Regions from separate parts of the Mesorhizobium sp. USDA 3734 genome, predicted to be linked through region 2. Evidence: predicted binding sites of a transcription regulator. Region 2 holds the regulator's gene; the other holds the start of a gene.
The links. The regulator PhoB, encoded in region 2, activates phosphate uptake and scavenging genes when phosphate is short. The targets are predictions, from matches to a motif close to TGTCATNNANCTGTCAT.
Positions count from the first base shown of each region.

Region 1: a site for PhoB is predicted at 2,429-2,445, ahead of ACZ89F_RS02810 (acid phosphatase). Genes of this name have one in related genera too.

Region 1 is NZ_JBWCCW010000001.1:562,252-577,016, reverse strand. Features, by position in the region: gene ACZ89F_RS02820 (adenine phosphoribosyltransferase) at 1-358, opposite strand, end outside; gene ACZ89F_RS02815 (alpha-hydroxy acid oxidase) at 368-1,513, opposite strand; gene ACZ89F_RS02810 (acid phosphatase) at 1,689-2,384, opposite strand; gene ACZ89F_RS02805 (cytochrome c1) at 2,512-3,384, opposite strand; gene ACZ89F_RS02800 (cytochrome b) at 3,412-4,713, opposite strand; gene petA (ubiquinol-cytochrome c reductase iron-sulfur subunit) at 4,730-5,290, opposite strand; gene ACZ89F_RS02790 (cupin domain-containing protein) at 5,605-5,949, shown strand; gene ACZ89F_RS02785 (DUF6665 family protein) at 5,953-6,264, opposite strand; gene ACZ89F_RS02780 (GNAT family N-acetyltransferase) at 6,266-6,739, opposite strand; gene ACZ89F_RS02775 (ABC transporter ATP-binding protein) at 6,743-8,626, opposite strand; gene ACZ89F_RS02770 (ABC transporter ATP-binding protein) at 8,623-10,509, opposite strand; gene ACZ89F_RS02765 (hypothetical protein) at 10,539-10,934, opposite strand; gene ACZ89F_RS02760 (tRNA (cytidine(34)-2'-O)-methyltransferase) at 11,378-11,836, shown strand; gene soxR (redox-sensitive transcriptional activator SoxR) at 12,011-12,457, shown strand; gene ACZ89F_RS02750 (hypothetical protein) at 12,454-12,711, opposite strand; gene hemF (oxygen-dependent coproporphyrinogen oxidase) at 12,826-13,740, shown strand; gene ACZ89F_RS02740 (DUF1344 domain-containing protein) at 14,052-14,312, shown strand; gene ACZ89F_RS02735 (DUF1059 domain-containing protein) at 14,541-14,726, shown strand; gene ACZ89F_RS02730 (CCA tRNA nucleotidyltransferase) at 14,728-14,765, opposite strand, start outside.
Region 2 is NZ_JBWCCW010000001.1:7,368,669-7,383,433, forward strand. Features, by position in the region: gene pstB (phosphate ABC transporter ATP-binding protein PstB) at 1-479, shown strand, start outside; gene phoU (phosphate signaling complex protein PhoU) at 505-1,212, shown strand; gene phoB (phosphate regulon transcriptional regulator PhoB) at 1,232-1,921, shown strand; gene ACZ89F_RS35380 (ROK family protein) at 1,938-3,185, opposite strand; gene xylF (D-xylose ABC transporter substrate-binding protein) at 3,456-4,496, shown strand; gene ACZ89F_RS35390 (sugar ABC transporter permease) at 4,641-5,993, shown strand; gene ACZ89F_RS35395 (ATP-binding cassette domain-containing protein) at 6,004-6,804, shown strand; gene ACZ89F_RS35400 (CHASE domain-containing protein) at 6,956-8,584, shown strand; gene ACZ89F_RS35405 (YMGG-like glycine zipper-containing protein) at 8,678-8,923, opposite strand; gene ACZ89F_RS35410 (hypothetical protein) at 9,009-9,335, opposite strand; gene ACZ89F_RS35415 (hypothetical protein) at 9,448-9,627, opposite strand; gene ACZ89F_RS35420 (sensor histidine kinase) at 9,767-10,798, opposite strand; gene ACZ89F_RS35425 (DUF1328 domain-containing protein) at 10,983-11,150, opposite strand; gene ACZ89F_RS35430 (response regulator) at 11,358-12,152, opposite strand; gene ACZ89F_RS35435 (NepR family anti-sigma factor) at 12,376-12,579, shown strand; gene ACZ89F_RS35440 (sigma-70 family RNA polymerase sigma factor) at 12,583-13,134, shown strand; gene ACZ89F_RS35445 (response regulator) at 13,177-13,581, opposite strand; gene ACZ89F_RS35450 (Crp/Fnr family transcriptional regulator) at 13,709-14,470, shown strand; gene ACZ89F_RS35455 (ElaB/YgaM/YqjD family protein) at 14,600-14,765, shown strand, end outside.

The DNA.
Region 1 (14,765 bases), 6.8 Mb from region 2:
CCTTCTCGCCCGGAGCAACGCCGTCCTTGTGCATCTCCATCTCGTCCAGCCCGTATTCCAGGCTGTAGGCGACGCGCACCGTCTCGAAAGGCAGCTTGCCCTTCTTGCGGATCGGCACGAAACCGGCCGAGAGCTGGTGGGCGACGGCGCCGCCAAGGATGAAGCCGCGCGCCTCGATGCCGGCGATCTTGTCGATCTTCTGGCCGGCATAGGGATGCACGAGTTCGTCGATGGCGCGGCGGAAGGCGCGCGCATTGCCGAGCAGCGTGGTGATGTCGCGAAACAGGATGCCGGGCTTGGGATAGTCCGGAATGGTGCGGATCGCGGCAAGCAGCGTGTCTTCGAGTGAGGATTTCATGGGTCGAGATTACCTGAAACGGAGGTTGTTGCGCGACAATTGTTCGATCGAACTGCAGCCCATCAGCTTCATGCCGCGTTCGATCTCGACCCGCATCTGCTCAAGCGCCCGTTCGACGCCTGGCTGGCCGGCCGCCGCGAGCGGGAACAAATAATAGCGACCGACACCGACGGCCTTGGCGCCGAGCGACAGCGCCTTGAGCACATGCGTGCCACGCTGCACGCCGCCATCCATGATGACGTCGATCCTGTCGCCGACCGCATCGACGATCTCGGCAAGCTGGTCGAAGGCCGCCCGCGAGCCATCCAGCTGCCGGCCGCCATGGTTCGACAGCACAATGCCGCTGCAGCCGATGTCGACGGCGCGTCTGGCATCCTCCACCGACATGACGCCCTTGAGGCAGAACGGTCCCGACCACAGCTTGACCATCTCGGCGACGTCGTCCCACGTCATCGACGGGTCGAGCATCTCGGTGAAATAGCGGCTGATCGACATCGTGCCGCCGCCCATGTCGACATGCTCGTCGAGCTGCGGCAGCTTGAACCCCTCATGGGTGAAATAGTTGATCGCCCAGGCCGGTTTCAGCGCGAACTGCAGCATGCCGGCCAGGTTGAGCTTGAAGGGAATGGCAAAGCCGGTTCGTTTGTCGCGCTCGCGGTTTCCCCCGGTGATGCTGTCGACGGTCAGCATCATCACCTCGACGCCAACCGCCTTTGCCCGCTGCATCATCGCCCGGTTGAGGCCACGATCCCGGTGAAAATAGAATTGGTAGACCTGCGGGCTGCTGCTGATGCTGCGCGCCTCCTCGAGACTGACGGTGCCAAGCGAGGAGACGCCGAACATGGTGCCATATTTGGCGGCGGCCTTGGCGACCGCGCGCTCGCCCTGATGATGGAACAGGCGCTGCAAGGCGGTCGGCGAGCAATAGAACGGCATCGCCAGCTTCTGGCCCATGACCGTCACCGACATGTCGACCTCGCTCACTCCGCGCAGCACGTTGGGAACCAGGTCACAGGTCTCGAAGCTCTCGGTGTTGCGGCGATAGGTGACCTCGTCGTCCGCCGCGCCGTCGATGTAGTTGAAGATCGGCCCCGGCAGCCGCCGTTGCGCCATGCGGCGGAAATCGGAAAAGTTGTGACAGTCGCTGAGCCGCATCATCGAATTCCAAGATCATGGCGGGACAGATTTCCCGCCACCGTTCGATGCGTCGAATATCAACCTGATGCCGCTATGCCAACGGACTATTTGCCGAACTTCCGCCCAAGCCCGGGCGCAAACAAGAAAGGAGCGCCTTATGCGCCCCTTCCCGTCCAAATCCGGCTGACGAAGGTTACATGCCGAGATCGGAACGAAGCTCGGCCCTGGCCACTTCATATTCGGCCTTGAAGTCGTCCCGGTTAAGCAGGACCGCGGCAATGACGCTGCCGGAAATCTTGCCCATCTCGACGTCGGACGCATAGTGGATACCGCCGACCTCGCGATTGTGGGCGTATTCAGCCGCACGCGCCATGATCTCTGCGCGCTTTTCCGGGACCATGTCGGACAGGATGATGCCCATCATGGTGCCGACGGTAGCGTGTCCGGACGGCCAGGAGCCGGAGCTCGACAGCTTGACCGCCGGCTTGACGAGGTCGCTGAGCTGGTGCGGACGCGGGCGCTTCCAGACATCCTTGGCCGGATCGACGACGGCGCCTTCGGTGGCCACCACGCGGTCGAAGAAGGCGCTGAATTTCGGCAGCGTCTCCTTGTTGAATTTCGGTCCCATGACGTCGGCAAAGCGCCAGACATTCTCCTCGGCGTCGGCGACCGCGCTGGCTACCATCTCTGGCGTGCGCGTCACCTGCAGCGTCAGCACCTCACCGAGTTCGGCCTTGGTCTGCGCCGAATCATTTGCCGGCGGCGGCGGCAGGATCATCGTCAGGTCGACATCCTTGTTGGTGACGAAGGGCTGGGCGTCTTTCGCTTGCGCGGCCGAGCCGACGATGAGCAGCAGCAGGCCTGCCGCGAGCGATGCGTATTTTTTCATGGGTGCGATCCTTTGATGAGAGCAGCACAGGATCGCCGGATGCGGTGACGGCCATGTGACACGACAGGCCTCTGAAAGTGCAAAAGGGCGCCTCTCGGCGCCCTTTGTGATCACTTGGCTGTGTGGCTTAATGCGCCACGCCTTCCCACACCTTGCGCTTGGTGAGATAGACCAGCGCGCCGAACAAAAGCAGGAACACAAGCACCCGGAAGCCGGTCTTCTTGCGGTCTTCCATATGCGGCTCGGCCGCCCACACCAGGAAGGCGGAAACGTCGCGGGAATACTGGTCGACCGTCTGCGGCGCGCCGTCATCATAGGTGACCTGGCCGTCGGACAGCGGCTTGGGCATTTTCAGCGACACGCCCGACATGAAGTACGGGTTGTAGTGGGTGCCTTCCGGGATGACCATGCCGGCCGGCGGCGTCTCGTCGTACCCGGTCAGCAGCGAATGGATGTAGTCGGGGCCACCCGCGTCATACTGGGTGAAGATGTCGAAGACGAATTGCGGAAAGCCGCGCTCGACGCCGCGTGCCTTGGCCAGCAGCGACATGTCGGGCGGAGCGGCACCACCGTTGGAGGCAGCGGCGGCTTCCTCGTTGGCGAAGGGCGGCGGGAAATGGTCGGACGGCTTGCCGGGACGGTCGAACATGTCGCCGGCATCGTTGGGGCCGTCATGGATCGTGTACTCGGCCGACAGCGTCTTGATCTGCGCGTCCGAATAGCCGAGGTCCGACAGCGTGCGGAACGCCACCAAATTCATCGAATGGCAGGCCGAGCAGACTTCCTTGTAGACCTTCAGGCCGCGCTGCAGCTGCGCCTTGTCATAGGTGCCGAACGGGCCGGTGAAGCTCCAGCTCATTTCCTTGGGCTCGTCGATCGGGAAATGCGTCGGCGCGGCCGCATTGTGTGCCTCTTCGGCGGCGCTCGCCCAAGTGCCTGCCGCCCCAATGCCGGCGGCCACAAGGCCGACCAGCGCCAGCGAGGTGAGAATCTTTTTCATGCCAAATCCCCTTAGATTCTCTACTGCTCAGCCCTTGGTCTCTGGCGCGGCCGTGGCGCCTGCCGGATGTCCGCCGCCGCCCTTGTTCTTCTCGAGCACCGCCTCGGTGATCGAGTTCGGCAGCCTGCGCGGCGTCTCGATCAGGCCGAGCACCGGCAGCGCGATCAGGAAGAAGGCGAAGTAGAACAGCGTCGCCATCTGCGCCATGAACACATAGCTGCCTTCGGCCGGCTGCGAGCCCAGCCAGCCAAGCAGGATGGCATCGGCCACGAACAGCCAGAAGAACAGCTTGTACCAAGGACGGTAGACCGCCGAGCGCACCTTCGAGGTGTCGAGCCACGGCACCAGGAACAGCATGACGATGGCGCCGAACATGCACAGCACGCCGCCGAGCTTGGAGTTGATCGGCCCGACATTGAAGGTGATGGCGCGCAGGATCGCGTAGAACGGCAGGAAGTACCATTCGGGCACGATATGAGCCGGCGTCTTCAGCGGGTTGGCGACGATGTAGTTGTCGGGGTGGCCGAGATAGTTCGGCAGGTAGAAGACGAAATAGGCGAAGAAGAACAGGAACACGATCATGCCGAACGCGTCCTTGATGGTCGCGTAGGGGGTGAAGGCGACGGTGTCGGTCTTCGATTTGATCTCGATGCCGGTCGGGTTGTTCTGGCCGACGACATGCAGCGCCCAGATATGCAGCACGACGACGCCGGCAATCATGAACGGCAGCAGGTAATGCAGGGCAAAGAAGCGGTTCAGCGTCGGATTGTCGACGGCAAAGCCGCCGAGCAGCAGCTGCTGGATCCAGTCGCCGACCAGCGGAATGGCGCTGAAGAAGCCGGTGATGACGGTGGCGCCCCAGAAGCTCATCTGCCCCCATGGCAGCACGTAGCCCATGAAGCCGGTCGCCATCATTAGCAGGTAGATGATGCAGCCAAGGATCCACAGCAGTTCGCGCGGCGCCTTGTAGGAGCCATAATAGAGGCCACGGAAGATGTGGATGTAGACGGCGACGAAGAAGAACGAGGCGCCATTCGAATGCATGTAGCGCAGCAGCCAGCCCGAATTCACGTCGCGCATGATCTTCTCGACCGAGCCGAAGGCAAGATTGGTGTCGGCCGTGTAATGCATGGCCAGCACGATGCCGGTCAGGATCTGCGCCACCAGCATGATCGACAGGATGCCGCCGAAGGTCCACGCATAATTGAGGTTGCGCGGCACCGGATAGGCGACGAAGCTGTCATAGATCAGCCGCGGCAGCGGCATGCGGGCGTCGAACCAGCGCTCGATACCGGTCTTGGGCGTATAGGTCGAGTGTCCCTCGCTCATCGAAATATCCCCTGCCTCAACCGATAAGGATCTTGGTATCGGAAATGAACTTGAATACCGGAACCGCCATGTTCTCGGGCGCCGGGCCTTTGCGGATGCGGCCGGCGGTATCGTATTGCGAACCGTGGCACGGGCAGAACCAGCCGCCGAAATCGCCTTCCTGGCCAAGCGGAATACAGCCGAGATGCGTGCAGACCTGAACCATCACCATCCAGGCTTCCTTGCCGGGCGTGGTGCGGTTGGCGTCGGTCGCCGGTGCGTCGGACGGCAGATTGGCGTTGCGGGCGATCGGATCCTTGAGATCGGCGAGATTGACGGCCTCGCCGTCCTTCATTTCCTGTTCGGTGCGATTGCGCACCACGACCGGCTTGCCGCGCCACTTGACGATCAGCGACATGCCCGGCGTCAGCGAGGCGACATCGACCTCGACGGAAGCGAGCGCCAGCGTCGAGGCGTCGGGGCGCATCTGATCGATGAACGGCCACGCGAAGGCACCCGCGCCGACCACTGCGGCCATGCCGGTGGCGACGTAGAGAAAATCACGACGGTTGGGATCCTGGGTGTCGGTTGCGCTCACGGGTGCCTGATCCTTTCGCCTCTTCCGTGCCGGTGGCTGAGCCTTGTTCCCCGCTCAATTACGCCAACCCGACAGCGCATGGCGAACAGGCTTGCGAATTCCTCCGGCATTTGGACTTCGGTTTATGCGTGAAGCCCGTTTTTGTCCAGACGGGTGAAGGCACAAGGGCAGATTGTCGCGGGGACAAAATCCGCCGCCGGTCAACGCGACGCCGGATAGCCGCCAAACATTGCTAAACAACCGGGAAACAACCGCAAATCCGATGCCCTTCTTCGCCTCGACACAAGGCGCCAGCCGGGTCTATCCTCGCCATCATGGCACACGTCATAGACCGCGACACCTGGGCTGTTCGCTCCGACCGCTGGAAGGGCGAGTTGCAATGCGGCGCCTACGGCTCCAACTCCTGCCTGATCTTCAACCACCTGCCTGATGTCGGCGGCGGTCCACGGCTGCACACGCATCCCTACGCAGAGATCTTCATCATCCGCCAGGGTACGGGGCTGTTCACGGTCGGCGACAAGGAGATCGAGGCCTCGGCCGGCCAGATCCTGATCGTGCCGCCCCACACGCCGCACAAATTCACCAATCTCGGTCCAGGTCCGCTGGAAACGACCGACATCCACGAGAACGGCACGTTCGTCACCGAATGGCTGGAGTGATTCCTATTTCGCGCCGAGCCTGGCCAGCACCGCCTTCGGGATGTCGTACTCGCGGATGACGGCGTCATGCTTTCGCAAGCCGCACAGCTCGCGCTGGATGAAATAACCATGCACCGCCTCGGCGGCATCCTGGAGCAGCCGGGGGCGCAGTTGTTCGTCGGCATTGTCGCGCAGCCTGGCCAGCGTTTCTTCGACCCGCTGGCCAGCGCGGCCGAGTGCGGCCGCCTTCTCCGCCAGGATTTCATGGCCGAGCGCGTCGAAGGCGGCTTCGGCAGCCGAGGTGCCGGCAAGATGAGATGGCGGACGCAAGGACATTTCAGCCCCCTTTCCCGAAAATCATGCGGTGTGTGACGAATTCTTCGCCTGTCAGGCGCTGAAAGCCAAGCCGTTCATAGAAACCGAAGGCTTCTTGCGGCGCGCGTGTGTTCAGCACGGCGAAATGCTGACGTGCCCTGTCGATGACGGTTTCGACCAGCATCCGGCCAAGGCCGGTGCGACGGTGGCGCGCACTGACGAACAGGTGCCGGACCCGGCCGTGGTCCCTGCCCTCGAAATAAGGATCGATGTTCAGCCCGCACACGCCGGCGAGTTCTCTTCCATGCCAGGCTCCGTACAGCGCCTCGCCGCGCTTGAGGAACTTGTTGCGGCCGCCTGCCCAGCCATCCGCCAGGCGCACCAGCATCCAGTAGCCTTCCAGCCGGCTTTCTTCCTTAAGCGCGTCGAAGGCCGGCACGGTCGGCCGCAGCCGCTTGAGCACGATCTCTGGACTGACCCCCGGCGACCCACCCATGGCCTACTCCGCCGGGCGTGTCTCTTCGAGCACGCTGTCCTCGTGATAGAGAAAACCGCCGGACTGCCGCTTCCACAGCCGCGCATAGAGTCCGTCGAGCGCCACCAGCTGGTCATGCGTGCCTTGCTCGACGATGCGGCCACCGTCGAGCACCACCAGCCGGTCGAGTGCCGCGATCGTCGACAGCCGGTGCGCGATGGCGATGACCGTCTTGTTTTCCATCAGCCGCGTCAGATTCTCCTGGATCGCCGCCTCGATATCGGAATCGAGCGCCGAGGTCGCTTCGTCGAGGATCAGGATCGGCGCGTCCTTGAGGAAGACGCGGGCGATCGCCACGCGTTGGCGCTGGCCGCCCGACAGCTTGACGCCGCGCTCGCCGACAAAGGCCTCGTAGCCGGCGCGGTCCCTGTTGTCGCGCAAGCCAAGGATGAACTCGTGCGCCTCGGCCTTTTTCGCCGCCGCGATCACCTCGGCGTCGGTCGCATCAGGCATGCCGAGCTTGATGTTGTCGCGCAGCGAACGGTGGAACAGGGCCGTATCCTGGCTGACGACGCCGATATTGGCGCGCAGCGAATTCTGGGTGACTTTGGAAACGTCCTGGCCATCGATGGTGATCGATCCGCCTTCGAGGTCATAGAGCCGCAGGATCAGATTGGCGAGCGTCGTCTTGCCAGCGCCCGACGGTCCGACCAGTCCGACCTTCTCGCCCGGCCGCACGACAAGGTCGATGCCGTTGAGCACGCCGAAACCTTTGCCGTAGTGGAACTCCACGTTTTTCACCATGATGCGTCCGCCGGCCACCACGAGCTCCTTGGCGTCGGGTGCATCGACCAGGCCGAGCGGCTGCGAGATCAGCGCCTTGGAATTTTCCAGCACGCCGAGATTCCGCAAGATGCTGTTGAGCTGCATCATCAGCCGGCCGAGCAGCATGTTGAGCCGCAGCACCAGCGACAGCGTGAAGGCGACCGCCCCGACGGTGATCGAGCCCTCGACCCAGAGATAGACGGCAAAACAGCCGATCGCCGTGATCATGATGCCCGACAGCGTCGTCAGCGCCATGCGCACGCCGGTCAGCCGGCGGGTGAACGGGCGCAGCGCGTCGAGATAGATGTCGAAGCCGTTCTTGATGTAGCGGTCGTCGCCGTCGGCCGAGAACAGTTTCAGCGTCTGCACGTTGGAATAGGAATCGACGATGCGGCCGGTGATCATCGAGCCGGCCTCGGCGGTTTCCTCGGCGTGCTTGCGGATTGCCGGCAGGTAGAGCTTGGCCAGCCAGCCGAAGGCGGAAATCCAGACCACCACCAGCACCGCCAGCCTGAGATCCAGCCCTGCGACCAGCGCCAGCGTCGTCACCGTATAGACGATCATGAACCAGACGACCTCGATGAAGCTTTCCATCAGGTCGCCGGTCGCCTGGCCCGCCTGCCAGACCTTGGTGGCGATGCGGCCGGCAAAATCGTTCTGGAAGAAGGCGTAGGACTGGCGCGAGACGTGCCGATGCGCCTGCCAGCGCACCAGATTGTAGAAACCGGGCGTGATCGTCTGTTCGTCGACCAGGGCAGACAGGCCGACGACGATGGTGCGGATGACCAGCACCACCGCGATCATGAACACCAGTTCAGGGCCGGCGGCATTCCACAAAGCGTGCCAGCTGCGTTCGGCGGGAAGCTGGTCGAGAATATCGACCAGCCGCCCGACGAAGTAGAACAGGCCGGCTTCGACCAGCGGCGCGATGCCGCCGATGACCAGCATGGCGAAGAAGGCGAACTTCGCCTGGCCGACATAGTGCCAGAGAAAGCCGCCGACGCTGGTCGGTGGCCGAAGATTCGCTGGCTCCCTGAACGGATAGACCCAGTTCTCGAACCAGCGATAGACAGCAGTCATCATTCGGCAGCTTGGCCCTTTGCAAGTGCATCATTGGCTGCGTCGGCGGGACCGTCCTCAAGCAGGAACCCGCCCGACTGGCGCTGCCAGAGCTGCGCGTATAGCCCACCCTTGGCGACGAGTTCCTCATGCGAACCTTCCTCGATGACACGGCCCTTGTCCATCACCACCAGCCTGTCCATCGCCGCGATGGTCGACAGCCGGTGCGCGATGGCGATGACGGTCTTGCCTTGCATGAGCTTGTAGAGATTCTCCTGGATCGCCGCCTCGGCTTCGGAATCAAGCGCCGAGGTCGCTTCGTCAAGGATAAGTATGGGTGCGTCCTTCAACATAACGCGAGCAATGGCGATGCGTTGCCGCTGGCCGCCGGACAATTTGACGCCGCGATCGCCGACATGGGCATCGAAGCCCTTGCGGTCCTTGGCGTCCGAGAGCGCTGATATGAAGTCCAGCGCCTCGGCCCGCCCCGCCGCCTCGACAAGCAGCTCTTCCGAGGCGTCGGGCCGGCCATAGAGGATGTTCTCGCGCACCGAACGATGCAGCAGCGAGGTGTCCTGGGTGACCATGCCGATCTGGGCGCGCAGCGAATCCTGCGTCACGCCAGCGATTTCCTGGCCGTCGATCAGGATCTTTCCGCTCTCCAGGTCGTAGAAACGCAGCAGGAGGTTGACCAGCGTCGACTTGCCGGCGCCGGAGCGGCCGACGATACCGACCTTTTCGCCCGGCTTCACCGCCAGCGACAGGTTCTCGATCACCCCTTTCTGCTTGCCATAGTGGAAGCGGATGTCCTCGAAGCGTATCTCACCCCTGGAAACGGCGATGTCCTTCGCGCCCGGCTTGTCCTCGACCAGGCGTGGCAACGAGATCGAGGCGATGCCGTCCTGCACCGTGCCGATATTCTCGAACAGGCCCGACATTTCCCACATGATCCATTGCGACATGCCCCACAGCCTGAGCACCAGCCCGATGACCACGGCGACCGCGCCGATCGTCACCGACTGGCCGAGCCACAGCCACAGCGCCATCGCCGTGACCGAAAACAGCAGCAGCGAATTCATGATGTAGAGCAGGCCGAAAAGCACCGTCACCAGCCGCATCGACCGGTAGACCGTCTGCAGGAAGCCGGCCATGCCTTCCCGCGCGAACGACGCTTCACGGCGTGCGTGGCTGAACAGCTTGACCGTCTGGATATTGGAGTAGCTGTCGACGACGCGGCCGGTCATGGTCGAGCGCGCATTGGCCTGCTCCTCGCCGACCTTGCCCAGCCTCGGGATGAAATACCGCAGCAGCAGGATGTAGCCGACCAGCCAGACGCCAAGCGGCGCGGCCAGCCGCCAGTCGGCCGAACCGACGATGACCAGCATGCCAAGGAAATAGACGATGACGTAGTTCAGGACATCGATCAGCTTGATGACGCATTCGCGCACGGCGAGCGCCGTCTGCATCAGCTTGGTGGCGATGCGGCCGGCGAACTCGTCCTGATAGAAGCTCATCGACTGCTTGAGCAAATAGCGGTGCACCTGCCAGCGGATGCGCATGGGATAGTTGCCCATCAGCGTCTGCTGGTTGAGCAGCGAATGCAGCCATACCGTGCCCGGCAGCGCGAACAGCACGATGAAGGCCATGCCCGCGAGCTTCCAGGCCTCCGTCTGCAGGAAGGTTTCGCGATTCTGCCCCGACAGCCAGTCGACGATGCGGCCGAGGAAGCCGAACATCCACACTTCCGCAATCGCGATGGCCGTCACCAGCACCGCGTCGAGAAGGATATAGGGCCACGCGCCGCGCGTATAATGCACGCAGAAGGCAACCAGCGTCCTGGGCGGCTCGACCGGTTCCGCCGCGGGGAACGGATCGAGCCGTCTTTCAAACCAGCTAAACAACAACATAGGTCATGCTCATGAAATCTGTTTTCCGCTTATGCAGCACGGGAGCGTACGAAGTCCCCGGAACCCTTGGCGTCGAGGGCCGACGGTCCGGAATCATCCGGACCGTCGGCCCTGCTTCGCGCAATATAGGGGCTCGCGGGCTTTTCGCCGACAGGCGCGCCTGACGATCCTGACGGCGCACTGTTCACGATCCGGATTTTCGCGCCAGGCCGGATCAGACGGATGATCCGGCGCACCAGCGACGGCCGGCCCGGGTCGGGAACCGCACGCGAGAAATCGACGTCCGGCAGCATGCCGCGATGCGGCCGGCGGCGGACCTCGGCATGAACAGCCGACGAATAGGTGTCGCCGATCAGCAGCGCCCAGGTCGGCAGTCGGTGGATATGCAGGCTCCTCGAGCCGGGTATTCTGTAGGGATCGAACATCGGTCCGTCCTCCGTGTGAAAATCGAGATAAAAAGGCGAAGCAATTTCGTCCGCCGGCATTCGGCCGGAGACACGCATTGCGTCGGTCTGGACATGACGATCGTCAGTCTGGACAGGTTCAGGTGGGGCGTTCAGCCCTTTTGACTTTTTGAAAAACATCGCAGGATTCCTTCGAGGGCCGAAAAATCGTTTCGGCGGGAATCGGTGCGATCAAGTCTTAGAGAGTCAGGAGAATCGTCGTACCGAAACCGCCGGCAGGCAGGTAAGCCCACGAGAGGGGCGCTGGATGTGCATGGTCATCATGAATTTCCCCTCCATCGGTTCGGGTTGACAATGGAACTGACATACCCGACTTCGCAGAAAATGGCCACCCGCAGGTCCAGCAATTTCCAAAACCGCGAGCCCGCTGTGGCCGATCTGCCACTTATTAGAAGGACGCGGAAATGAACGGTTGTCTCCGCATCGCGCTCTACCAGCCTGACATTGCCGGCAACACCGGGACAATCCTGCGCTTCGCCGCTTGCCTCGGGCTCGGCGTCGACATCATCGAACCGGCCGGCTTTCCGCTCTCCGACAAAGCGCTCAAGCGAGCCGGCATGGATTACCTCGAAATGGCTGCCCTGACCCGGCATGTCGACTGGCACGCCTTCGAGGACTGGCGCAAAGCCCGCGCGGCCCGCCTGGTACTCCTGTCGACCAAAGCCACGACCGCTTACACCGGCTTCACCTTCGCCGATGGCGACATACTCCTGTTCGGCCGCGAATCCGCAGGCGTTCCGGATGCTGTCCATCAGGCGGCGGATGCGCGGCTGACCATCCCCATGCAAGGCGCGGCGCGCAGCATCAACGTCGCGCTGTCCGTCGCCATGGTGGCGGGCGAAGCCATCCGGCAGCTCGGATAGTATCCGCGTCCCATCCATAGCACCGTGCTTGCCGTCGCCGACGACAGCGGTTTCTCCACTCATTCTCACCCAGGCGCACATCGCCTTCTCCTGCATTTGCCCAATCAACATTTCTTCGCTACAAGCTCAACTTAACTTGAGGTCAAGCGGAAAAACGAGGCGGAAAAATCAGGAATGGCACCAGTAACGGAATTGACGGTCGGCCAGGTGGCCATGCGCAGCGGGGTGGCGGTGTCGGCGCTGCATTTCTACGAGGCCCGCGGCCTGATCCGCAGCCACCGCACATCAGGCAACCAGCGCCGCTACGGCCGCGATGTGCTGAGGCGCGTGGCGATCATCAAGGTCGCGCAGGAGGTCGGTATCTCACTGGCCGAGATCGGCACGGCCCTGGCATCGCTGCCCGAAGGTCGCACACCGACGCGCGACGACTGGAACCTGCTGTCGACCGCCTGGCGCGACGGGCTCGACCACAAGATCGCCCAGCTGAAGAAACTGCGCGACGGGCTGACCGACTGCATCGGCTGCGGCTGCATGTCGATCGACAAATGCCCGCTCAGGAACAAGGGCGACCGGCTGGCGAGGGAAGGCACAGGGGCGAGGCGGCTGTTGGTAGAGTCCTAATCCGCTACCGGCAACCGCCTGATGGTGAACTCGATCAGGTCGCCCGGCCGCTCGAACCAGCTTTCGATCTCGGTCCAGTAGGCCTGCTTGGGAAAGCGCTCGAACCATTCCTTGGCCTTGAGCCGCGCATCGGAGCGCGGCAGCACGAAGGTCTCGCGCAGGAAACCGTCGCGCGGCATGCGCGCGCGGTCGGCCCGGCTTTGGTCGAGCCTTTTCTTCAGGCCATCCAGCGGCGGTCTAGCCGGGGTGCGCACGAAACAACTCCTTGCACCGTAATGACACTTGACCCTGTCCCCTAAGAGATTAGGGATCGCGCCGGCAAAAGACGAGTCATTTGTAGGACTCGCCGCCCCAACCGGAGACGGCACTTGGAACGACCTGAAATACCGGCAGGCCTGCCCGCCGACATCGAACAGAAGAAGATGAAGGCACGCCTATGGTTCGAGGCGCTGCGCGAACGCATCTGCGCCACCTTCGAGCAGATCGAGCAGGATCTTGGCGGGCCGCTGGCCTCGTGGTCGCCGGGCCGTTTCGAAAAGACGCCATGGGAACGCGACGCGGGCAAGGGCGGCGGCGGCACCATGTCGATGATGCACGGCCGCGTCTTCGAGAAGGTCGGCGTCCACACTTCGACCGTCTATGGCGAGTTCTCACCTGAATTCAGGAAGCAGATGCCCGGCGCCGAGGAAGACCCGCGCTTCTGGGCATCCGGCATTTCGCTGATCGCACATCCCTGGAACCCAAACGTTCCGGCTGTGCACATGAACACGCGCATGGTGGTCACATCGAGCCAATGGTTCGGCGGCGGCGCCGATTTGACGCCGGTGCTCGACCGCCGCCGCACCCAGGACGATCCCGACACGGTCGCCTTCCACCGCGCCATGCAATTCGCCTGCGAGAAGAACGCCAACGTCGCCGACTATCCGAAATACAAGGCCTGGTGCGACGAGTACTTCTATCTGTCGCACCGCAACGAGCCGCGCGGCACCGGTGGCATCTTCTTCGACTGGCTACATTCGGGCGAGGACAAAGGCGGCTGGAATGCCGATTTCAACTTCGTCCAGGATGTCGGCCGCTCTTTTCTCGTCGTCTACGGCCATCTCGTGCGCGCCAACTTTAACGAAAACTGGACCGACGGCGACCGTGACGAACAGCTCATTCGCCGCGGCCGCTATGTCGAATTCAATCTGCTTCACGATCGCGGCACCATCTTCGGACTGAAAACTGGCGGCAATGTCGCGGCCATCCTCTCCAGCCTGCCGCCCGAGGTTCGCTGGCCGTAACAAAATGGTGAGCGCGGCGTGAGCCGCATTGATGTCCCATTCGTACGAAATGGGCATGGAATGTGGCACGCGGCGCGGCTAAAAATTTCTTTTTCGTCTAATAGACGATTGAAAAGACTGGTCTATTTGTGGCGCCGGGTCGGGAAGCGCCGGCGGTTCGCCCGAGCGCAATTCCAGGAAAGTGCGAAACGGCTTTCCGACCGGAATTGCGTCAGGGCAAAGCGAGCCGCGACCCGACGCGACCGGACGGCCCAAGACGATGCGGGACATCTTCGTCAAAAAGATACCCGCCTTTCCAGGAGTACTTCGCAATGCGCAAGATCATTGTTTCGGCTGCCGCCGCTGCCCTTCTCGCTTCCGGTTCGGTGGCATTCGCCGCCGTCAAGCACACCACCGGGACGATCAAGACCTTTGACACGACGGCCATGAGCCTGGTCCTCGATGATGGATCGTCTTTTACGCTTCCCAAGACCTTCAAGGATCCTGGCCTGACGGTCGGTGAAAAGGTCCGCGTCTCATGGGATATGAAGGGCAAGAACAAGGTCGCCGAGGCCGTCAAGGTCGCAAAATGACGGCTTGCCCGCCAGAGCAGGATGAGACGATATCCGGTCCTGTTTCGGGGTAGCGTAAGAGGGCGGAGCAGCGCTGCTCCGCCTTTTCGCCGTTGACTGCAACCAATGCCACCCGATTTGTGTTATGCTGTTCTCCCGCTCGCGGCCCCAAGATTCGATCTCGGATCTGGACCGTCAGCCAAAAAAGTGTCGGGGCCTCAGGCTCCACGGAGGAAAAGGAGAAATCTCATGAAGGAATTTCACTGCGGGTCGCTGGTGCCCGGCTGTGACTGGCACACGCGTGCCGACGAGGAGGCCGAGGTCATGCGCCGTGCCGTCGAGCACATGCGCGAGACGCATGGTGAAACGGTCATCCGCGAGACGATGATCGAGGCGATCCGGTCGCGCATCGAAAAAACCCGCGACGCGGCCTGATCTATCCGGCCTTCAAGGCTTCGGCGGCGCGCTTGAGGA
Region 2 (14,765 bases):
AGCCGACGCCATTTCCGATGTCGATCTATGAAAACATCGCTTTCGGCGTCAGGCTCTATGAAAAGCTCAGCAAGTCCGAGATGGACGGCCGTGTCGAGCAGGCGCTGAAGCGCGCGGCACTCTGGACCGAGGTCAAGGACAAGCTCAACGCCAGCGGCCTCAGCCTCTCCGGCGGCCAGCAGCAGCGGCTCTGCATCGCCCGCACCGTGGCGGTGAAGCCGGAAGTCATCCTGCTCGACGAGCCGGCCTCGGCGCTTGACCCGCTGTCGACCGCCAAGATCGAAGAGCTGATCGACGAGTTGCAAGCCGACTACACGATCGTCATCGTCACCCACAACATGCAGCAGGCGGCGCGCGTGTCGAAGCAGACGGCCTTCATGTATCTGGGCGAACTGGTCGAGTTCGACCGCACCGAGAAGATCTTCACGTCGCCCCGCGAGAAGCGCACGCAGGACTACATCACCGGCCGCTTCGGCTGAGTTCAGGCATACGAGGGACAAGATCATGGGCGAACACACAGTCGCTTCTTTCGACGAGGATCTCGGACAGATCAGCAGGCTCATCAGTGACATGGGCGATCTCGCCGGCTCGATGGTCGGTGGCGCCACCAAGGCGCTTTTGAATTCCGACAACGCCCTGGCACAGCGCGTCGTCTCCGACGATGCGATCATGGATGCGCGCCAGCGCGAGCTCGACGACCGCGCCATCACCTTGATCGCCAAGCGGCAGCCGATGGCCGACGATCTGCGCCATGTCGTCGGTTCGATCCGCATGGCCGGCGATCTCGAACGCATCGGCGACCTTGCCAAGAACATCGCCAAGCGCGTCGGCACCGTCGGCCTCAGCGTCACGCCGCGCGAGTTGTCGCATTCCATCGACGCAATGGCGCAGCTGGTGCTGATCCAGGTGCAGGGCGTGATCGAGGAGTATGCGGCCCGCGACGCCGCGGCCCTGGCAAAACTGCGTGCCGACGACGAACGCATCGACGTCAAATACACCTCGGTGTTCCGCGAACTCCTGACCTACATGATGGAAGACCCGCGCAACATCACGGCCTGCACGCATCTGTTGTTCTGCGCCAAGAACCTCGAGCGCATCGGTGACCATGTGACCAACATCGCCGAAAATGCCTATTATGTTCTGACCGGCACGCAGCTGCCCGCCAATCGTCCGAAGCAGGACGAGACGGCAATGTCCGCGCCGGCGGCATGACGACAGGGGTGACCAGTCTATGATCGCGCCACGCATCATGGTGGTGGAGGATGAGGAGCCGCTAGGCGTGCTGCTCCGCTACAATCTCGAATCCGAAGGCTACCAGGTCGAGGTGGTGACGCGCGGCGACGAGGCCGAGATCCGGCTGCAGGAGAACGTTCCCGACCTTCTGGTGCTCGACTGGATGGTGCCTGCGGTTTCCGGCATCGAACTCTGTCGTCGGCTAAGAATGCGTCCCGAGACCGAGCGGCTGCCGATCATCATGCTGACCGCGCGCGGCGAGGAAAGCGACCGCGTGCGTGGCCTGTCGACCGGCGCCGACGACTATCTGGTCAAGCCGTTCTCGACACCGGAATTCATGGCTAGGGTAAAGGCGCTGCTGCGCCGCGCCAAGCCGGAAGTGCTGTCCAGCGTGCTCAAGGTCGGCGACATCGTGCTCGATCGCGAGTCGCACCGGGTCTATCGCAAGAAGAGCGAGATCCGGCTCGGGCCGACCGAATTCCGCCTGCTCGAGTTCATGATGCGCCATCCCGGCCGCGTGTTCTCGCGCAGCCAACTGCTCGACAATGTCTGGGGCGAGACGATCTATATCGACGAGCGCACGGTCGATGTGCATGTCGGCCGGCTGCGCAAGGCGGTCAACAATGGCCGCATGCCGGATGTCATCCGCACCATTCGTGGGGCCGGATACGCGATCAGGGAAGACTGAACTCCCTCGTTTGAACTCACGCCACGTTCTTGCCGGTGAGGCCGGATCTCGTCTGCGCGCCGGGTGCAAAAATCTCCTGGTCGACGAAGGTCAGCGCGCGCATGGCGCAGCCTTCGCGGATCAGCGGCAGTTCGTTCGGCTCGGTGTCGAAGGAAATCGATTTCGAGTGCTGGCCGCCGGCGGTCTGGGCAATCGCCTTGCGCAATGCGGGCTCGATCAGGTCGAAGGCAGCGGCGCTGACGCCGACCATGGCAACGGGCGCCGGATCGATCAGCGCGAACAGGCTGCCGAGACCGTAGCCGAGCGCTTCGCCGGCCTTGCGATAGGCCTCGCGCTCGGGGCCATCCTTTTCGCGGGCCGCGGTCGCCAAGGCGCGCATGTCGGCGTCGCTGACATCGGCGACGGGTTCTGCGTCCTCACCCAACTGCCTGGCGTTGCGCCAGATGGCGTAGTTGCCGGCATAAGCTTCGACGCAGCCGCGCCGTCCGCAGCGACACAGCGCACCGTTCGGCTGATGGATCATGTGGCCGAACTCACCGCCCGAGGAATGAGTGCCGGTGAACAGCTCGCCCTTCAGCACCAGGCCCATGCCGATGCCGTGCGACAAAAGGATGGCGATGAAATCGTCGCGGTAGCGATCAGGATCTCGCCATCGCAGCGCTATCGCCATCATGTTGCAGTCGTTTTCCATGGTGGCGGGGATGCCGAACTCGTCCTCGAGTATGTCGGCGAAGGCGATGTCGGTGTGCGGCGTGATCGGCGACCACAACATGGCGCGGGCGCGGGTGTCGGTGATGCCCTGGATCGCCAGCGCGATGCGGGCGACGCTGCGGACGTCAAGGTCGGGGTCCTCAAGACGGCGCCGCACGATGGCGACGCATTCGCCGATCAGCGCCTCGCGGGACATCGTCAATGTGTCCAGCCGGCGCTGTTCCTCTGATATCACTTGGCCGGCATAGTCGATGACGGCGACGGAGAGAAAATTCAGCGACAGCACCACGGTCATCACCGCCGCCGCTTCCGGATTGAGGCCGAGGCCGACCTGCGGCCGGCCGCGTTTGAGCGAGCCGGCCTCGCTTGGTTTGCTTTCGGTCAGGATGCCTTCGCCGATCAGGTCGGAGGAGATCGCCGATATGGTCGAGTGGCTGAGGCCCGTGGTCGCGGCGATCTCGGTGCGTGATGGTTGTCCGGCGCGGCGCACGGCCGCAATCACCATCGCCCGGTTGCGCCGGCGCAAATCGTCGTGGCGGATTCCGACCGACATGTTTACTCAAGTCCTCCCGGTCGCCGCGGCTCTCCGTGCCCCTCGAACGCTGTCGGCAACGCAGGCAAATACTGGCAGAAGCCGCCCACTCTGTCATTTATTTATTCCGGAGCTCGAAAAAAATTCGCGAGCACATCAAAATCCATCAGAATCAATGTTGACAGCGTTCGGGTGTTGGACCAGTATTTTTTCGAGGCTCGAAAAAATAGAGCCTCTGTGCCGGCCTTCGGGTCAGTTTGGTCGCGCCATACGCGGCGCAGGGAGGATATTATGAAAAGATTCACAGCCGCCATCCTGGCGGGTGCCGCCATGTCGCTGACGCTCGCGTCGGTTGCGCAGGCGAAGGACAAGGTCATTGGCGTTTCGTGGTCCAACTTCCAGGAAGAGCGCTGGAAGACCGACGAGGCCGCCATGAAGACGGCGATCGAGGCCGCCGGCGACAAGTACATCTCCGCCGATGCGCAGTCCAATCCCGGCAAGCAGCTTACCGATGTCGAAAGCCTGATCTCGCAGGGCGCCAATTCGCTGATCATCCTGGCGCAGGATGCCTCGGCCATCGGCCCGGCGGTGCAGAAGGCGCTGGACGAAGGTATTCCGGTCGTCGGCTATGACCGTCTGATCGAGAACAAGGACGTCTTCTATCTGACCTTCGACAATAAGGAAGTCGGCCGCATGCAGGCCCGCGAAGTGTTCAAGGTCAAGCCGGAAGGCAACTATGTCTTCATCAAGGGTTCGGGTGCCGATCCGAATGCCGACTTCCTGTTCTCGGGCTCGATGGAAGTGCTCAAGGAAGCCATCGACAGCGGCAAGATCAAGAATGTCGGCGAGGCCTATACGGACGGCTGGCTGCCCGCCAACGCCCAGAAGAACATGGAACAGTTCCTCACCGCCAACGACAACAAGGTCGATGCCGTGGTCGCGGCCAATGACGGCACAGCCGGCGGCGTCGTCGCGGCGCTGACGGCGCAGGGCCTTGCCGGCACCGTGCCGGTCTCGGGTCAGGACGGCGATCACGCCGCGCTGAACCGCATCGCGCTCGGCACGCAGACCGTGTCGGTGTGGAAGGACGCGCGCGAACTCGGCAAGAACGCCGCAGAGATCGCCTCGCAGCTCGCCGACGGCAAGAAGACGAGCGACATCGCCGGCGCCAAGGACTTCACGACGCCTGGCGGCAACACCGTCAAGTCGCTGTTCCTGACCCCGGTTGCCATCACCAAGGACAATCTCAACGTGGTCATCGACGCCGGCTGGATCAAGAAGGACGAAGTCTGCGCGGGCGTCGCCGCCGGCACCGTCGCGGCCTGCAACTGATCTGGATCACGTCGAAATATCTGAACGCCGCGGCCTAAAAGCCGCGGCGTTTTCTCAAAAAGATTTGTGTTTCCGCATCACGCGGATAGCTTCTAGGCTGGGTTCCGGCATCCGCGTCAGACGGCCAGCCGGTGGGAGGAAATCATGACCGATACGACGTCCAACCCGCAGGCCGACACAGCACGTGCGTCGGAACTCGGCGCGGTCGCCCGGTTCCTGAAGGCGACCGAGATCGATACCCGCATGCTCGGCATGATCGGCGCCCTGCTGATCATCTGGATCGGGCTGCATGTCATTTCCAGCCTGCGCCTTGGCGTCAATCCGCTCGATTTCGACAGCCGCACCTTTCTCACGCCGCGCAATCTGTGGAATCTGTCGGTGCAGACATCGGCGGTCGCCATCATGGCCTGCGGCATGGTGCTGGTCATCGTCATGCGCAACATCGACCTCTCCGTCGGTTCCGCCGAAGGCCTGATCGGCATGGTGATGGGCTTTGCCCAGGTGCATTTCCTGGTCCGGTTTGTCGGGCTCGAACTCGGCAATCCGTGGATCTGGGTCCTGGCATTGGTCATCGGCCTGGCGCTCGGCCTGCTGATCGGGGCCTTTCAAGGCTTCGTCATCGCATATCTCGAAGTGCCCGCCTTTATCGTGACGCTGGGCGGACTGCTGGTCTGGCGCGGTGCCGCCTGGTGGGTCACATCAGGCCAGACGGTGGCACCGCTTGACGCCACCTTTCAGCTCATGGGCGGCGGGCCATCGGGATCGATCGGCGCGACCTGGAGCTGGGTCGTCGGGGTCGTCGCCTGCCTCGCCGTGGTGTTTGCGCTGTTCAACGGGCGGGTGCAGCGCAAGCGTTTCCGTTTTCCGCTGCGTCCGATCTGGGCCGAGACGCTGCTCGGCGTCGTCACCTGCGCCGTCATCATGGGTGCGGTCTGGCTCGCCAATTCCTATCCCTGGCCGATCGGCATCGTGAACAGATATGCGGCCGCCAACAACATCACCGTTCCCGAAGGTGGCCTGTTCATCGCTCACGGCATAGCCATACCGGTGTTGATGGCGATCGCCGTCGGGCTGGTCATGACCTTCATCACCAACCGCACCCGTTTCGGCCGCTATGTCTTTGCCATCGGCGGCAATCCCGAGGCTGCCAATCTCGCCGGCATCAACACGCGCTGGATCACCATGAAGGTGTTCATGATCATGGGCGTGCTGGCGACGATCGCCGCCGCGATCTCCTCGGCCCGGCAGAATTCGGCGACCAACGTGCTTGGAACTCTGGACGAACTGCTGGTCATTGCCGCCGCCGTCATTGGCGGCACATCGCTCGCCGGTGGCTCGGGAACGATCATCGGTGCCATGCTTGGCGCGCTGCTGATGCAGTCGCTGCAGTCCGGCATGGTGCTGCTCGGCGTCGACTCGCCGCTGCAGAGCATCGTCGTCGGCGCCGTGCTGGTCATCGCCGTCTGGCTCGACACCGTTTATCGCAAGCGCGTCTAGGAGGCATGCCATGACTGACAAGACTGCTCCTGCAGCCACCGCGCTGATCGACATGAGGAACATCTCGATCGCCTTTGGCGGCATCCGCGCTGTCGACGACGCCTCGATCGATCTCTTCCCGGGCGAGGTCGTGGCGCTGCTCGGCCATAATGGCGCCGGCAAGTCGACGCTGATCAAGATACTGTCCGGCGCCTACAAGCGCGACTCCGGCCAGATCTTCGTCAATGGCGAGGAGGCATCGATCTCCAACCCGCGCGACGCCAAGAAGTATGGCATCGAGACGATCTACCAGACGCTGGCATTGGCCGACAATGTCGACGCCGCCGCCAACCTTTTCCTCGGCCGCGAGTTGATGACCGCCTGGGGCACGCTCGACGACGTCGCCATGGAGGCAGAGGCGCGCAAGGTGATGGGCCGGCTCAACCCCCGCTTCCAGCGCTTCAAGGAGCCGGTGATCAAGCTGTCGGGCGGACAGCGGCAATCGGTGGCGATCGCGCGCGCCATCCTGTTCAACGCACGCATCCTGATCATGGATGAGCCGACGGCAGCGCTTGGTCCGCAGGAAACGGCGCAGGTCGGCGAACTGGTCAAGCAGCTCAAGTCCGACGGCATCGGCATCTTCCTGATCAGCCACGACATCCACGACGTGTTCGAGCTCGCCGACCGGGTCTGCGTCATGAAGAACGGCCAGGTCGTCGGCACGGCCCGCACCACTGACGTGACCCAGGACGAGGTGCTCGGCATGATCATTCTGGGCAAATGCCCGCCCGGCGCCATTCCTGGACCGGGGGCGCTGAAGATCGCGGCCTGAGACCGCTGAAGATTGCGGCCCGAGGTCAGACCAGATCGCGGGTTGCCGATCACGTGATGTGCCAGCCGTCAGCATGGCTTGGCCTTGCCATTGTGTTGGCGCGGCGACTTGCCCATAAAGGTCTCAATTCGCTCAGGGACCACATCATCCGTTGAAGAAGCTTTTTCCAATCGTCGCGTTCATCGCCGTTGCGCTGATCAGCATGACGATGGCGGGGTTTGCCTATTTCGCGACGCAAGAGGCCGCCCGCATCAAGTTCGAAGCGACGGCCGACGACGCGCTCAACCGGATCGAGAGCCGCATCGACCTGCATTTGTCGCTGCTGCGCTCGACGCAGGCCCTGTTCGACGCCCGCAACGGCGATATTTCCGGCAACGAGTTCAAGGCGTTCTTCAAAGCGCTCGATGTCGACAACAATTTTGCCGGCTTGCGCGGCATCGGCTATGTCAGGCTGGCGAAGGCCGGAGACGAGGCGGCGGTCGAACGCGATATGCTGCGCGACCATGGCGTCAACCATCCAATCTATCCTGACACCACGCAGCCCTGGCGCACCCCCATCGTGCTGTTCGAGCCGCTCGACCCGTCCAACCAGGGTAGCATCGGCTACGACATGTTCAGCGAACCGGTGCGGCGCGCGGCGATTGAAAAGGCGATGTCGGATGACCACCAGCACGCCAGCGGGCTGGTGCAGCTGGGCCAGGACACGGGTGCCGCGCAGACGTTCACCGGCTTCCTCGTCTTCGTGCGGCTCAATGTCGAAACCGCGCCCGACGTCATCAATGCGTCCAGATCCTCCACGGCGGGTTTTCTCTATGCGGCCTTTCGGGCTCGCGACCTGTTCCAGACCGCGCTCAGCCGGTCGCCGCTGCTTCCGGTCAACACCGAAATCTACGACGGCGAGGGCGCGGTGAACGGCGACAATCTGTTGTTCCGCTCGGAGACGCCCCCGGCTTCGACCTTCGGGGACAGGCTGCTGGTCACCCGCAAGATCATGGTGGCCGGCCGGCCATGGACTGTCCTGTTCCGGCCGACGAGCGCCTTCTCGCAGCCGTCGTCGCGCGCCATTCCGGTGATGCTGGGGCTGTTCGGCCTGTTGCTGGCGGGCGCCATCGCGCTGGTGGCGCGGTATCAGGAGCGGGCCTATGAGGCGGCGTCGCGCTTGCACGAAACGACGGAAAAGAGCCTGCTCGAAAAAGACCTGATGCTGCAGGAGATGAAGCATCGCATCAAGAATTCGATCACCAGGGTGCTGGCGATCGCACGCCAGACGGCATCGCGGGCCACTGACGTCAACGAGTTTTCCGCATCCTTCTCGGCCAGGCTGCAGGCGATGGCGGCATCCCAGGACATGCTGACGCGCTCGCGCTGGCAGAAGGCCGATCTTGGCGATCTCCTGCGCATCGAGCTAGGGCAGGTGTTCGGCAAGGAGCTGCCCGATGAGCTGTTGTCGGGGCCACAGGTGCTGCTCGACGAAACCACGACGCAAGCGCTGGGCCTAACCTTCCACGAACTGGCGACGAATGCGCTGAAATACGGCGAAGCCGGCAATTCCGTTGGGGCGCTGAAGGTGGACTGGTCGGTCGAAGGGCGCGGGCGCGACAGGATGCTGGCTCTCAACTGGCGCGAAACCGGGCAGAAGAAACTCGAAGCGCCCGCCAAGACCGGATTCGGCACCAAGCTGATCGATCTCAACGTCACGCGCGAATTGCGCGGTACGATCAAGCGTGATTTCCGGGCCAATGGGCTGAACGTCGAAATCAAAATTCCCCTGGCAAGTTGACGGCGATCGTCAGGCGGCCAGGATCAAGCATCCAGACATAGAAAATCCGGAGGCCGGCAGGCCGGTCTCCGGATCGTTTCAATTATCGCCGAACTAGTTGCAGCGCGCCGTGTAGATCCGGCCGCGATGATCGCGATACTGGCAATAGCCATTGCGCAGGTTGCGCACCAGCAGGCCGGAACCGGCACCAACTGCCGCGCCGATCAGCGCGCCCTTGCCGCCGCCGACCAGGCCGCCGACACCAGCGCCGATCAAGCCGCCGCCAACCACGTCCTGCTCCGTCGAGGTGCAGCCGCTGACCGCGACCACAGCAACCATGGCAATAAGTATCTTCCGCATAGAGTCACTCCTCACTTTTTGTCCTCACTTTAAATAAGCTCCGACCGCCATTTAGCATGAAATGGCGCCCTTTGCCCGCCTGAATTTATTGTTGGCTAAGATAGTCTTTTTCGGGACGCGTCATGTTCGACGCAACCATGATATTTGAGATTTCCAACGATGCGTCAAGACTGCCGTCCCGACCAACCTTCCACACGACCTGATCGTAGTCATCTTCTAGCCCCGGGTCGACCGCAAGGCACTTGGCGACGATGTGCTGGGCTTGCCCCTGCACGTCACCCATGGCGAATGGCCGTTCGGCGACACATTGGTCGGCGGTTTCGAAAACACTGACAGGGACCTGAAGCTCACGGCAATCGGCCATCGTGTTTGAGCAGCCGATGACCAGCAGCAATGCGGCGATGTGTTCCATGGCGAAAACGTCCTCTCGCCACAGTAACGGTCCACATTCCGCAAAGTTCCTGCACTGCAAGACCTACCAGCGAATTAACATGGAGTGATCGGAGGGCCGCAGCGCGCGGAGGTCAGTAAGCCAGCTGGAAGAGGACGACCGCGACGACAAGCGCGGTTAGAGCCAGAGCGACAAGGCGCAAGGAAGCGTGAGGAACAGGAGGCAGCGGCGGCGCGGATGTCTCGGAGTCTTCAAACGCGCCCATGGAGATCCGAGCGGCCTGTTCCAGTCTGTTCATGTCGGCAACCGTCAAGGCATTCCTCCCGCACCATGCTGCAAGTCCTGCTGCGGAAATGTCCGACGGTGCAACAGGTTCCAGCGGTATCTGGGAAATACAGCATCGGCTTTTATGGTGAACAGCTGGTTAAGGACCTGGCGCAGATGCGGGTCGCTCAATCCGTCTCGAAATTGCCGTGTGGAACGACAAGGCGGTACTCGAGGCGACCAGCCGCGATTTCAAGCGTCGCCGTGCCATTCAGCGATGCCGGCACGACCCGTTCGAGCGCGACACTGCCAAAGCGCTTCTCGCTGCGCCTGTTGTCATTGGCTCCGATCGCTTCGGCCCACGTCAGCGACAGGGAGGTCCCGTTGTCGTCGGCGGTCAGGTTGGCTGTAACCTCGACGAATCCATCGGGCCGTGACAGCGCGCCATAACTCACCGAGTTGACGGCGAGTTCATGCATGGCAAGGCCGATGTGCAGGGCGGCGTTCGGATTGAGATAGGGGTTTGCTCCCTGAAAACGCAGGCTGCGAACCGGATCCCCGCCGTAGCGGCCGACCTGCCCCGATACCAGTTCGCGAAGTGCGGCACCTCGCCAGTTGGAAGAGGTGACGAGATCCTGGGACGAAGCCAACGACTGCAGCCGGCCGCGAAAGCGTGTCAGGAAATCACCGATGCCGTCGGAGTAGCGCCCGGTCTGGGTGGCTATGCTTTGAATGATCGCCAGCAGGTTCTTCGAGCGATGACTGACTTCGCGCAGCAGCGTCGTTAGCGTCTGCTCACGGCGTTTCTGTTCGGTCGTTTCGACCATCGTGGTGACGACGCCTTGCACCGTGCCGCCATCGCCGTGGTCGGCATCGATCCAGACTTGAAACCAGCGGATGCCATCCTCGACGGGAACGCTGATCTCGAGACGTTGTGGGTTGCCGGATGCGACGACGTCGCGCTTGGCCGCGCCGATGCGGTCGGCCTGCGCCACCGGCAGGATACCGTTGCTGTCGGCGGTGTCGGAAACCCAGGGCGCGCGCATGTTGCGCGCCCATACGGTTTTCATCTCGCGATCCTGATAGAGAACGGAAATACCGGCATTGTGCAACGCATGAAGGAGAGCTCGGCCAAGCTGCATGCCGCTTTCGGCAGGATGCAGGGCGATGACCTCATCGCTTTGCACGTCGTCCTTCCTATCTCCGGTTCTGGAACGCATCGGCCAATCTGTCCACCCAACTCAGGCTGAACGGCTCACGATTGAATGGGTTCCAAAAGAGGTTTCCCGAAAATCAGCCGCTAAAAAACGGTCCGCCGGACGGTGCCCTTTGCAGGATACCGCCCGGCGGTGGCTGGAAACCGTTTGAGGGGTGCGGCTTCCAGTGTTCGGTCGCCGTTCGTCCTCACGATGCCCGTTTGAACAGGCCCGCGAGAAGCGAAATGACCAAGAAAGCGAGGAAGATGAAAAACAATATCTGCGCGATGCCGGCAGACGTACCGGCGATGCCGCCGAAACCAAGCGCGCCGGCGATGATCGCCACGACGAGAAATACGAGCGCCCAGTAAAGCATGATCCATCTCCTTCGAATGGTGTGATGAAAACGTGGGTAGATGCGGTTTGTTCCACCCTTTGCCGAAAAAGGCGATGCTTGCAAATCGTTCGGAGCAGGAGGCGCGGGAATTTCGCCGACGACGGTTCCGGCTTGCGAAAAGGCCGCCCGATGTATCGCATCGAGCGGCCTTCAATGTCGTGCCGTGCTGTCAGGAGTGCTGCGAGCCTATGCCGCGGCTTTCGCCTGACGGTCGAAGAACAGCGCCTGGCTGATCAGCGCCTTGACCATGTCGGGATTGAACGGCTTGGTGACCAGGAAGGCCGGCTCGGGACGCTCGCCAGTCAACAGACGCTCGGGAAAGGCGGTGATGAAGATGACCGGCACCGATGTCGACGACAGGATCTCGTTCACGGCTTCAATGCCCGAACTGCCGTCGGCAAGCTGGATGTCGGCCAGCACCATCTTCGGCCGTGTCTTGCCGAACATCATCACCGCCTCGGCATGGGTGCGCGCCGTTCCGACGACGCGGTGCCCGAGGCTCTCGACCATTTCTTCTATATCCATGGCGATCAGCGGTTCATCCTCGATGATCAGCACGTCGGTTGCCACCTGGCGGGATATCTCGTTGCTTGCCTGGGCAAGCAACTCGGAAAACTCCTGGTCGCCGACATCGAGGATCTCGGCCGCCTCGTCCTCGCTGAAGCCTTCGACGGCAACGAGCAGGAAGGCCTGGCGCGGGCGCGGCGCGATTGCATTCAGATTGGCGGCGGCGCGCTGTTCCCATGCTGATTGCGCGTGCTCCTGGGGAACGCGGATGGCCACCGATGTGAACAGCTTGGCAAAAACCTTATACAGAGCGATGCGGTCGCTCGATGCTTCAGGAAAGATTTCGACATCGGCGATGATGGCTTCGAGCATCGCGGCGACCAGCGCATCGCCACTCTCCTGCGATCCGGAAACGGCCCGCGAGAAGCGGCGCAGGAATGGCAGGTTCGGCGCGATGGTGGCGGATAAGCTCATGGTAAGACGTCTCCCTCAGAATGACGTGATTGCATAGATTGCCGGTCAAGCTGATTGCAAGCCCGGTCAAACAACGCCGGTCTTGAGAAAAAGTTCCGGCCTTGATGGAACTAATGCGTGGGGACGGCGTTTGAGGTCGGGATGGGCAACCAGACGAGGGTGTCGCTTGCGTTGTGTTGAGTAATATTGTGAGCGGCTTGGGCGCTGGGAATACAAGGGCGAAATGAAGGATATGACGAAAGATATTCTGGCTGGCGCCGAGAGCAGGCGCCGGAACGGTTCCGGTGACGCCCTTGGGCCGAACTCCGAAATCGGGCGCAAACTCAAACAATATTACGACGAGCTGATCTCCGACGATGTGCCGGATCGCTTTTCCCAGTTGCTTAGCCAGCTGGAACGGGCCGAACCCGCACAGAAGAAGGACTGAGGCATGGCTGCGGTCTCCCAAGGCTTCAAGACAGATCTGCTTGGGGCAATCCCAAGTCTGCGCGCCTTTGCGGTGTCGCTGACGCAAAACGCCGACAAGGCCGACGACCTCGTCCAGGAAACGCTGGTCAAGGCATGGGACAAACACGAGAGCTTCCAGCCGGGCACCAATCTCAAAGCATGGCTTTTCACCATCCTGCGCAATGAATTCTATTCGCAGATGCGCAAGCGTGGACGTGAAGTGCAGGATAGCGACGGCATCATGACAGCTAGGCTTGCCGTTCATCCGGCCCAGCATGGTCAGCTCGACCTGAAGGATTTTCGCGGGGCGCTGGAGCAATTGCCGGAGGACCAGCGCGAAGCCATTATCCTCATTGGCGCGTCGGGTTTCTCCTACGAGGAGGCCGCCGAGATTTGCGGTTGCGCGGTCGGGACGATCAAGAGCCGCGTCAGCCGAGCCCGCACGCGCTTGCAGGAGATCCTGAAAATATCAGGCGAAGACGAGTATGGCCCGGATGCGATTTCGACCCAGGTAACGGGTTCTCAGGCCAGCTGACTTGCGATCGCCAGGCGCGATCCGCAAAGATCGGGATCGCGCTCAACCGGGAGAAGCGCGTCCGCAGGCCGCCGCCACCGCTTGCACGAGGTCTTCACCCGAATAGGGTTTGCCGACCAGCCTGACGCCCGGAAAGGATGCCTTGATTTCATCGGCATCCGAATAGCCTGACGCAAACACGAAAGGTACGCCTGCCGCGTGCAGCCCCGAGGCGAAATCGAGTGTCGAGGCGCCGCCTAGCATGAGGTCGACAATGGCTGCGTCGAATTGCGTCGCGACCTCCCGGCCATCGACCTCGGTCAGATCGCGGGCGATGACCACCTCACCGGCGCCATGATCACGGCAAAGCTGCTCGACATCCATGGCGATGAGAAATTCGTCCTCCAGGACGAGAATCCGCAATCCGTCAAGCAATGTGGGCACAGGCAACGACTCCTTGAAACGCATGGAGTCATGATCGCTAATTGGCGTGCTGTCATTTAAAAAAGACATGTGGCCGGTGGCGGAACCTCAATCCTTGAAACGCGTTGAAATGCAGCTCTTCCAAAGAGCGGGCTTTCGAAGAGGGGTCGAAATGTCAGCCCAGAACAGTCGCGCCTTCTCCAGCCGTCAATATCCTTGCGAGAACTGCCCGTTGCGGCCGTTGCCGATTTTTCGCGACTTCGAAAAACAGGAGCTGGCCTTCATCAGTACATTCAAGAAGGGCGAACTCGCCGTCGACAAGGGGGCTACCGTGTTGGTCGAGGGTAGCCACAGCGCCCATCTCTACACCGTTCTCTCCGGCTGGGCGTTCCGCTACAAGCTGTTGCGAGACGGCCGCCGCCAGATCCTCAACTATCTCATGCCCGGCGATCTGATCGGCCTGCAGGGCAGTGTGATGGGCGAGATGCAGCATTCCGTCGAGGCCCTGTCGCCGATGCTACTGTGCGTTTTCGAGCGTGAGTATCTGCACGAGCTCTACCGCAATCATCCAGGGCTCGCCTACGACATCACCTGGATCGCATCGCGCGAAGAGCGCATGCTGGATGAAAATCTGCTCAGCCTCGGGCGGCGCAGCGCGATTGAGCGCGCCGCCTATCTTATCGCCTTCATCGCCAGCCGGGCCAAGGTCGTCGGGTTGAACGGCAAACAGTCCATCCAGATACCGATCACGCAACAACACATCGCCGACACCCTCGGCCTGTCGCTGGTTCATACAAACAAGACGATCCGCAAGCTGATGGATCGCAAGCTGATCGTCTGGCGCGACGGCGGTTGCGAGGTCACCGACATCGAAGGACTCAAGCGGCTGGCTGGATGGGAAGGGCTGGGCGAAGCGCGCCGGCCGCTGATTTGACGAAGCGCCTTTTTGCCAGAGCCGTCGGATCGGGTGCGCGCGGATCCGTTTTCGGCTACTTTGTCCCCAATGCCGGAACCTTGAGGCGCACGGCGCGTTTGAAATCGAGCAATCACAAGGAGTTAAGCCATGGCAACTGCCGCAGGAAAGACCGCAAACGACGCCCGCGCAAATTCGGACCTGGAAGCCGACATCAGGCAATTGAAGGCCGACATCGACAAGCTCACCAAGCAATTGGCCAAGACCGGCGAGCACGGCTATGGCACTGCCCGTCGCGCGGCCACGGAAGGGGTCG